DNA from 2 places in the Streptosporangium sp. G11 genome. Region 2 is predicted to be linked to the other one. Evidence: riboswitches for the same ligand, from Rfam matches in the RefSeq annotation. Region 2 holds a riboswitch; the other holds the start of a gene.

What was found. A riboswitch is a leader RNA that binds a small molecule or an ion and turns the genes downstream of it on or off. The one in region 2 is predicted to bind thiamine pyrophosphate.
Region 1: it holds a riboswitch for thiamine pyrophosphate, as region 2 does, so the genes downstream of both, thiC (phosphomethylpyrimidine synthase ThiC) here and ACSDR0_RS25335 (purine-cytosine permease family protein) in region 2, are expected to answer to the same signal.

Annotation. Positions count from the first base shown of each region.
Region 1 covers NZ_JBPJUQ010000030.1:28,310-32,067, reverse strand. The annotation lists gene ACSDR0_RS25785 (sugar phosphate nucleotidyltransferase) at 1-901, opposite strand, end outside; gene ACSDR0_RS25780 (CDP-alcohol phosphatidyltransferase family protein) at 905-1,501, opposite strand; TPP riboswitch at 1,596-1,708, shown strand; gene thiC (phosphomethylpyrimidine synthase ThiC) at 1,701-3,434, shown strand; gene ACSDR0_RS25770 (hypothetical protein) at 3,562-3,758, opposite strand, start outside.
Region 2 covers NZ_JBPJUQ010000029.1:38,655-42,412, forward strand. The annotation lists gene ACSDR0_RS25330 (methylated-DNA--[protein]-cysteine S-methyltransferase) at 106-690, shown strand; gene ACSDR0_RS25335 (purine-cytosine permease family protein) at 787-2,133, opposite strand; TPP riboswitch at 2,124-2,236, opposite strand; gene ACSDR0_RS25340 (rhodanese-like domain-containing protein) at 2,630-2,953, opposite strand; gene ACSDR0_RS25345 (TenA family protein) at 3,168-3,758, opposite strand, start outside.

The DNA.
Region 1 (3,758 bases), on a different contig from region 2:
GCAGGAAGGCGCCCTCCCTGACCACCGCGTTGCTGCCCAGCACCGTGTACTCGCGCAGCTCGGCCCCCGCCTCGACCTTGGCGTAGTCACCGATGTAGAGGGGGCCCTTGAGGACGGAGTCGGCGTCGATGGAGGCCCCCTCGGCCACCCAGATGCCCGGCGAGACCTCGAAGGCGTCGATCTCGACCTTGACCCGGCCCGACAGGACGTCGGCCTGGGCCTTGAGGTAGCTCTCGTGGGTGCCGACGTCCTCCCAGTAGCCGTCGGCCACGTAGCCGTACAGCGGGGCGCCGCGCTCCAGCAGTTTCGGGAACACGTCGCCCGACCAGTCGACGGACTCCCCGGACGCGATCTCGTCGAGGACCTCGGGCTCCATCACGTAGATGCCGGTGTTGGCGGTGTCGGAGAAGACCTGGCCCCAGGTCGGCTTCTCCAGGAAGCGCTCCACCCTGCCCTGGTCGTCGACGATGACGATGCCGAACTCCAGCGGGTTGGGGACACGCTTGAGCCCGATCGTGACCATCGCGTTGTTCTCGCGGTGGAAGCGGATCATGTCGGTCAGGTCGATGTCGGTCAGCGCGTCGCCGGAGATGACCAGGAACCGGTCGTCGCGGAGCCGGTCGGCGGCGTTCTTGACGCTGCCCGCGGTGCCGAGCGGCGTGTCCTCGGTGGCGTAGTACAGGCTCATGCCGAGCTCGTCGCCGTCGCCGAAGTAGTTGCGGACCAGGGCTGCCAGGAACTGCACGGTGACCACCGTCTCGGTGAAGCCGTGCCGCTTCAGGAGGCGAAGGACATGCTCCATGATCGGCCGATTGATCACGGGCAGGAGGGGCTTGGGCTGGTTCGCGGTCATCGGCCGGAGCCGTGTCCCCTCCCCGCCCGCCATGACGACGGCCTTCACGGATCACCTCTTAAGGCGTTTGGCCTCGCTTGTCAGCTGACGCACCTGTACCCAATACAGCACTCCGGACCACCAGTACAGGCCTGTGCCCCAGATGGCCAGGGACCAGCCGACGACCCGGGCCGCCTCGGCGTACCAGGAGGGATCGTGGGCCAGGAAGAGCAGAGGGAAGGCGTAGAGCAGGTTGGCGGTGGCGGCCTTGCCGAGGAAGTGCACGGGCAGCGCGGGACCGTACCCGAGACGGCGCAGGATGAGCGGGATGCCCAGCAGCATCACGTCGCGCAGCGGGATGGCCAGCGCCAGCCACCAGGGGATGATCTCGCGCATGGCGAGGCCGAACAGGGTCGCCAGGATGTAGAGGCGGTCGGCCAGCGGGTCGAGCAGGCGGCCGAGCCTGCTGGTCTGGTTCCAGGCACGGGCGATCTTGCCGTCGAGCCAGTCGGAGAACCCCGCCAGCATCAGCAGGGCGACGGCCCAGCCGTCGGCCTTCGGGCCCAGCACCAGCCAGAGGAAAACCGGCACCCCCAGGAGCCTGGCCAGGCTCAACGCGTTGGGGACCGTCCAAATTCGGTCTTCGGCCCCCGATGCTTCCGGATTCACCGGCTGATCTCCCTCCCCCTACCTGATGGTGACACTACTGCGTCGGGTGCGGCCGAGTGGATGGTGGGCGCGCGGGAGACGCGCTATCGTTCCGCTCGACCAACGCGGGAGCCCGGCGAACCGGGCTGAGAGGACGGCTGGAACAGCCGCCGACCGCCAGAACCTGCTCCGGGTAATGCCGGCGAAGGGAGTTTGCGCGATGATCGACGCGCGTATTTCCAGCTCAAAGATCTACCAGGGCGACCTGCGCGTCCCCATGCGCGAGGTGCGCCTGACCAACGGGGACGCGGTCACGCTGTACGACACCTCGGGCCCCTACACGGACCCGTCCGTGACCACCGACATCACCCGGGGCCTGCCGCGAGCGCGCGAGGAGTGGATCCTGGAGCGGGGCGACACGGCCCGCTACGGCGGCCGCCCCGGCGGTCCCGGCGACGACGGCTACCGCGACCGCGACGCCTGGGCCCGCGACCTCCGCTCCCTCGACGCGGTCTTCACCGGCCACGGCGACCGGCCGCTGCGCGCGACGGGGGCGCCGGTGACCCAGCTCGCCTACGCCCGGCGCGGGCTGGTCAGCCGGGAGATGGAGTTCGTCGCGGTCCGCGAGGGCGTGACGCCGGAGTTCGTCCGCGCCGAGGTGGCCGCCGGGCGGGCGATCATCCCGGCCAACGTCAACCACCCGGAGAGCGAGCCGATGATCATCGGCCGCAACTTCCTCGTGAAGGTCAACGCCAACATCGGCAACTCGGCCGTCGCCTCCACCATCGAGGAGGAGGTGGACAAGATGACGTGGGCGATCCGCTGGGGCGCCGACACGGTGATGGACCTGTCCACCGGGCGCAACATCCACACCACCCGCGAGTGGATCATCCGCAACTCCCCGGTGCCGATCGGGACCGTCCCGCTCTACCAGGCGCTGGAGAAGGCGGGCGGCAACGCGGCCGACCTGTCGTGGGAGATCTACCGCGACACCCTGATCGAGCAGTGCGAGCAGGGCGTCGACTACTTCACCGTCCACGCGGGGGTGCGCCTGGCCCATGTGCCGCTGACCGCGCGGCGCAGGACCGGGATCGTCTCCCGGGGCGGCTCGATCATGGCGGCCTGGTGCCTGGCGCACCACCGCGAGAGCTTCCTCTACGAGCGCTTCGCCGACATCTGCGAGATCATGGCCCGGTACGACGTGGCGTTCTCGCTGGGCGACGGCCTGCGCCCGGGCTCGATCTCCGACGCCAACGACGAGGCCCAGTTCGCCGAGCTCAGGACGCTGGGCGAGCTCACGGGGATCGCTCACGAGCACGACGTCCAGGTGATGGTCGAGGGGCCGGGCCACGTCCCCATGCACAAGATCAAGGAGAACGTCGACCTGCAGCGCGAGCTCTGCGACGACGCCCCGTTCTACACCCTCGGCCCGCTGACGACCGACATCGCGCCCGGCTACGACCACATCACCTCGGCCATCGGCGCGGCGATGATCGGCTGGTACGGCACGGCCATGCTCTGCTACGTCACGCCCAAGGAGCACCTGGGCCTGCCGGACAGGGACGACGTGAAGACCGGCGTGATCACCTACAGGATCGCGGCGCACGCGGCCGACCTCGCCAAGGGCCATCCGGGCGCGCAGGCCTGGGACGACGCCCTGTCCGACGCCCGGTTCGAGTTCCGCTGGGAGGACCAGTTCGACCTCTCCCTCGACCCCGCGACCGCCCGGTCCTTCCACGACGAGACGCTGCCCGCCGCCCCGGCCAAGACCGCGCACTTCTGCTCGATGTGCGGCCCGAAGTTCTGCTCGATGAGGATCAGCCACGATGTGCGCAGGTTCGCCGAGGAGCGCGGCCTGACCGACGCCGAGGCCCTGGAGGCCGGGATGCGGGAGAAGTCCGAGGAGTTCTCCCGTGAGGGCGGCCGGGTCTATCTGCCCGTGGAAGGCGCCTGAGACCCGGCGGGGCACGGGAGGACGCCCTCGACGGCGTCCTCCCGTGCCCTCGGGCCCGCGCCCGGTCCGGCCCGCTCCCACGGGCGGCCGGACCGGGCGGACGGCCGCGCGGGGAGGGCGTCCCGCCTCAGGACCGGCGTACGGCGGCGCGGGGTGACCAGGCCCAGACGAGCAGCGCCACGGTCAGGCCGAACAGGAGGAGACCGCTGGGCACGTGGGTGCCGAGCGCCTCCCAGCTGAAGTGCTGGCCCATGCCGATCAGGAACAGGCCGAGGCTGGCCAGGGCGGGCCAGCCCGCTCCCCGTCCCGGACGCCAGACCAGCA
Region 2 (3,758 bases):
ACCGGTCTGATCTTGGCACTTTCGTCCCGCACGTGTTGCCACTGGCCGGGCGATCCGTCCGATACTCTGCGGTCACCACACACCTGGATACGAAAGGGTGGGGCCATGTCATCCGGCGACATCGATGCATTGCTACGGGTGACCTCGCCCGACTACGTCGGCACGAGCCATCCCGACATCGCGTTCGGCACGCTCGACGGCCCGCTGGGGCGCCTGACCCTCGCCGTGACGGGCAGGGGTGTGGTGGCCTGCAGCTACGAGGACGAGAACGTCGTCTTCGAGCGGATCAGCAGGGAGGTCGGCACGTTCATCGGGCCGGACGCCCGGCGGCTCGACCCGGTCCGCCGGGAGCTGGACGCCTACTTCTCCGCCAGGCTCCGCGCCTTCACGATCGCCGTCGACCTGCGCCTGGCCACCCAGTTCTCCAGGACCGTGCTGCAGATGATGCTCGCGGTGCCGTACGGGACGGTGACGACCTACCGCGAGATCGCCGAGCGGATCGGCAGGCCGCGGGCGCTGCGCGCGGTCGGCAACGCGCTGGGCAGCAACCCGGTGTGCGTCATCGTGCCGTGCCACCGGGTGGTCGAGAGCGAGGCCGTCCTCGGCGGGTACGCCGGAGGCTCGGCCGCCAAGGAACGCCTGCTGCGCATCGAGTCCACCGCCGCGGTCCGCGGCCCCGGCCACGCGTAGACCGCCCCCGCCCTGCCCGCCGTACGGCCTCCGACCGTACGGCCGGAAGCCGTACGGCCGGTGCCGTCAGGAGCGGCGCCCTTGGAGCGGCGCCCCTCAGGAGCGGCGCCGGAGCGCGCCGAGACCCAGGGTGATGAGACCCGCGACGAGGAACGCGCCGACGGACGCGCTCATCCACGGCTGCGGGACGAAGCCGAGCGCCTCGCGGGCCCCCTCCCAGAACGAGGTCCACCACGCGAGCTCCGGGCCGGCCGGCAGCGCGGCGAGCATCCACCAGGTCACGAAGCCCAGCACCCACGGGACCACCATGAGAGGGCGCGAGGGCGCGGTCTCCGAGGTGTCCCAGCGCCTGGCGCCGCCGAGCAGGAAGTAGTCCGCGACGAGCACCGCGAACATCGGCACGAAGACCGCCCCGATGAGGCCGAGGAAACCGGTGTAGGTCTCGGCGTTGACGAAGATCGCGAGCAGGGTGACCAGCACGCCGATGGCCGCGGAGATGACCCGCCGGTCCACCCTGGGCAGAAAATTCTGCAGCGACATCGCGGTGGAGTAGACGTTCACGAACGACTGGTCGGTCTCGCGCAGCACCAGGATGCCGAAGAACAGCGGGCCGAGCGCCGCGGCCACGAAGGGGTCCCAGACCTGGTCCGGGTCGTTGCCGACCAGCGCGAGCGCCGCGATGCCGAGGACCAGGCAGGCCACCTGGGCGATCGTGTAGCCGCCGACGACCCCGGCGAACGCGGCCCTGCCCGAGCGGGAGAAGCGGGCGAAGTCCGCCGCGACCGGCACCCACGAGACCGACAGCGCGATCACGTAGTCGACCGAGGGGGCGAACGCCTCCCACGATCCGCCTCCGATCACCGGTCCCCGCTGGAACAGGGCGACCATGAACCAGATCATCGAGATCACCACGCCGGCGGTGACGTACCTGCGGAGCAGGCGGACCGCCCCCAGCGGCCGGATGGTCAGCGCGGTGGTGATCACCCCTGCGACGACCACCCAGACCGCGTAGGGCACCTCGACCCCGAAGGATCCGGCGATGGCCCGGGCGCCCTGGGCGATGACCCACAGCTCGAAGGCCCCCCAGCCCAGCATCTGGATGATGTTCAGCACCGTCGGGAGGTAGGAGAGCCTGGCCCCGAAGAGGCCGCGCAGCAGGACCATCGCCGGAGCGCCGGTCCGCTGCCCGGGAATCGCGGCCAGGCCGACCATCGCGGTGCCGATGACGCTGCCCACGACGGCGGCCAGGATCGCGGCCACGAAGCTCAGCGGCCGGTCGCCGAGCGGATTGATCAGTGTGATCGCACCGGAGAACCCGAGCAGGCTGACACCCAGGTTGGCCCAGAGCGCGCCCTGGTCGAGCACGCCCAGCTCCTTGGGAGGAGCCTCGTCGAGGGTGAGGGGGGCCTCGGCCGACCTGGAGTCGACAACGGCAGACGACATCACACGCTCCCTACGCCGGCATTACCCGGACAGGTTCATGCGGTCGGCGACAGCCGTAGTCGCCCTCTCAGCCTGGTTGCCCCAAGCTCCCGCGTTGGATGGTACGCAAAGCCGGGATCATCCCAGCTCGCGCCCTCATGATGCACCATCCGTCCGTATTCGGCCAGCGCCGAGTTGGCGCGGCCGTCTCACGAGACGAGTCCGTGGACGTTCGCGGAAGTACGGCTACGCACGTGGCGGTGGCTGTACTTCCCGGCTGTGGGGGGGCGGGCGTCCGACCTCCGGATCTGTCCAGAGGGACCTCTGAAGGCTCGGCCGACGCCCTACCGGCAAGGCCGGGCCGACGGATCACGAACGGCGGTGCCGGCGTTTCGCGGTCGTCGGGCGGTGGTCGTGCGTTCCCGGCGAGGACCTCCACCCGGCGGACGCCCGCCCAGGCCGGGTGGGCCGTTCGGGGCCGAGCATGCCTCCCGGTCGTGGAGGCCACCCGGGCCGCTCAGGCGACGAACGGGTCTTGGCCGCTCTCGGCGATCATCGGACGCCCCGCGACGTCCCAGGACTGCATGCCGCCACCGACGTTGATCGCGTCCCAGCCGACGTGGTTGAGCCAGGCGGTGGCGTTCGCGGAACGGCCGCCGACCCGGCAGATCACGTAGACGGGCGCGCCCTTGGGCACCTCGTCGACCCGGGACTGCAGCTCGCCCAGCGGGATGTGGACGGCGCCGGGCGCGTGCCCGGCACTCCACTCGTCGTTCTCACGCACGTCGAGCAGGAACGCGTCATCCGGCACGGCCTGTGCCTCGACTTCAGGAACACTCATGCGTCCATTGTTCCAACCTCCCGCACCGGATGAGGCACAAAGCCCCTCGGACGCCCTCATCCGGACTCTCAATTTCCCCTGATATAGGGCTAATTCATCACAAATGACCAGCTGAACCGACCGGGACGCGCCCTCCCCGGCCGGGGAACCGGCGAGGCCGGCGAGAACGGGGAGAGCGGGAGGAGCGAAAGGCGGCGGGCACGAGGTGACAGGTTCAGGGCACGTCCCAGAAGGCGAGTTCGTGGGCCATTCCCTCGGCGAACAGCCTCCCCGCCCTGCCGGGGTCCGGCACCGCCTCGTCGATCATCACCGCGACACGCCCGGTCAGCTCGGCGAAGGCCGGGTGGGCGTAGGTGTCGACCCAGGCACGGTAGCGGGGCTCGTCGGGCGGGTTCTCCGCCAGGGCGCGGCCGAGCGTGGAGTAGCCCCACATGCAGGGGTAAAGGGCGGCCAGGCCGTCGGCGTAGACGGCCGCCGAGTCGAGCAGGAAGGAGGTGTACGCCAAACAGGCCGGCCCCTTCCTCGCCCCGCCGAGGTCGGCGCCGAACTCGGCCGACATCGACCGGTGCAGGCTCAGCTCCTCGTGGAAGGTGGCGTGCGCCAGGTCGACCAGGTCGCCCAGGTGCCCGTCCGGGGCCTGCCACGCGAGCCGCGAGAAGACGCGGACGTAGTCGAGCAGGAACAGGTAGTCCTGCTCCAGCCACGACCGGAACACCGGCTCGGGCAGGTCCCCCCGGGCGATGCCTACCACCGTCGGGTGGGCGAGCTGCGCCTCGACCAGCGGGCGGCCGATGGCGTGCAGTTC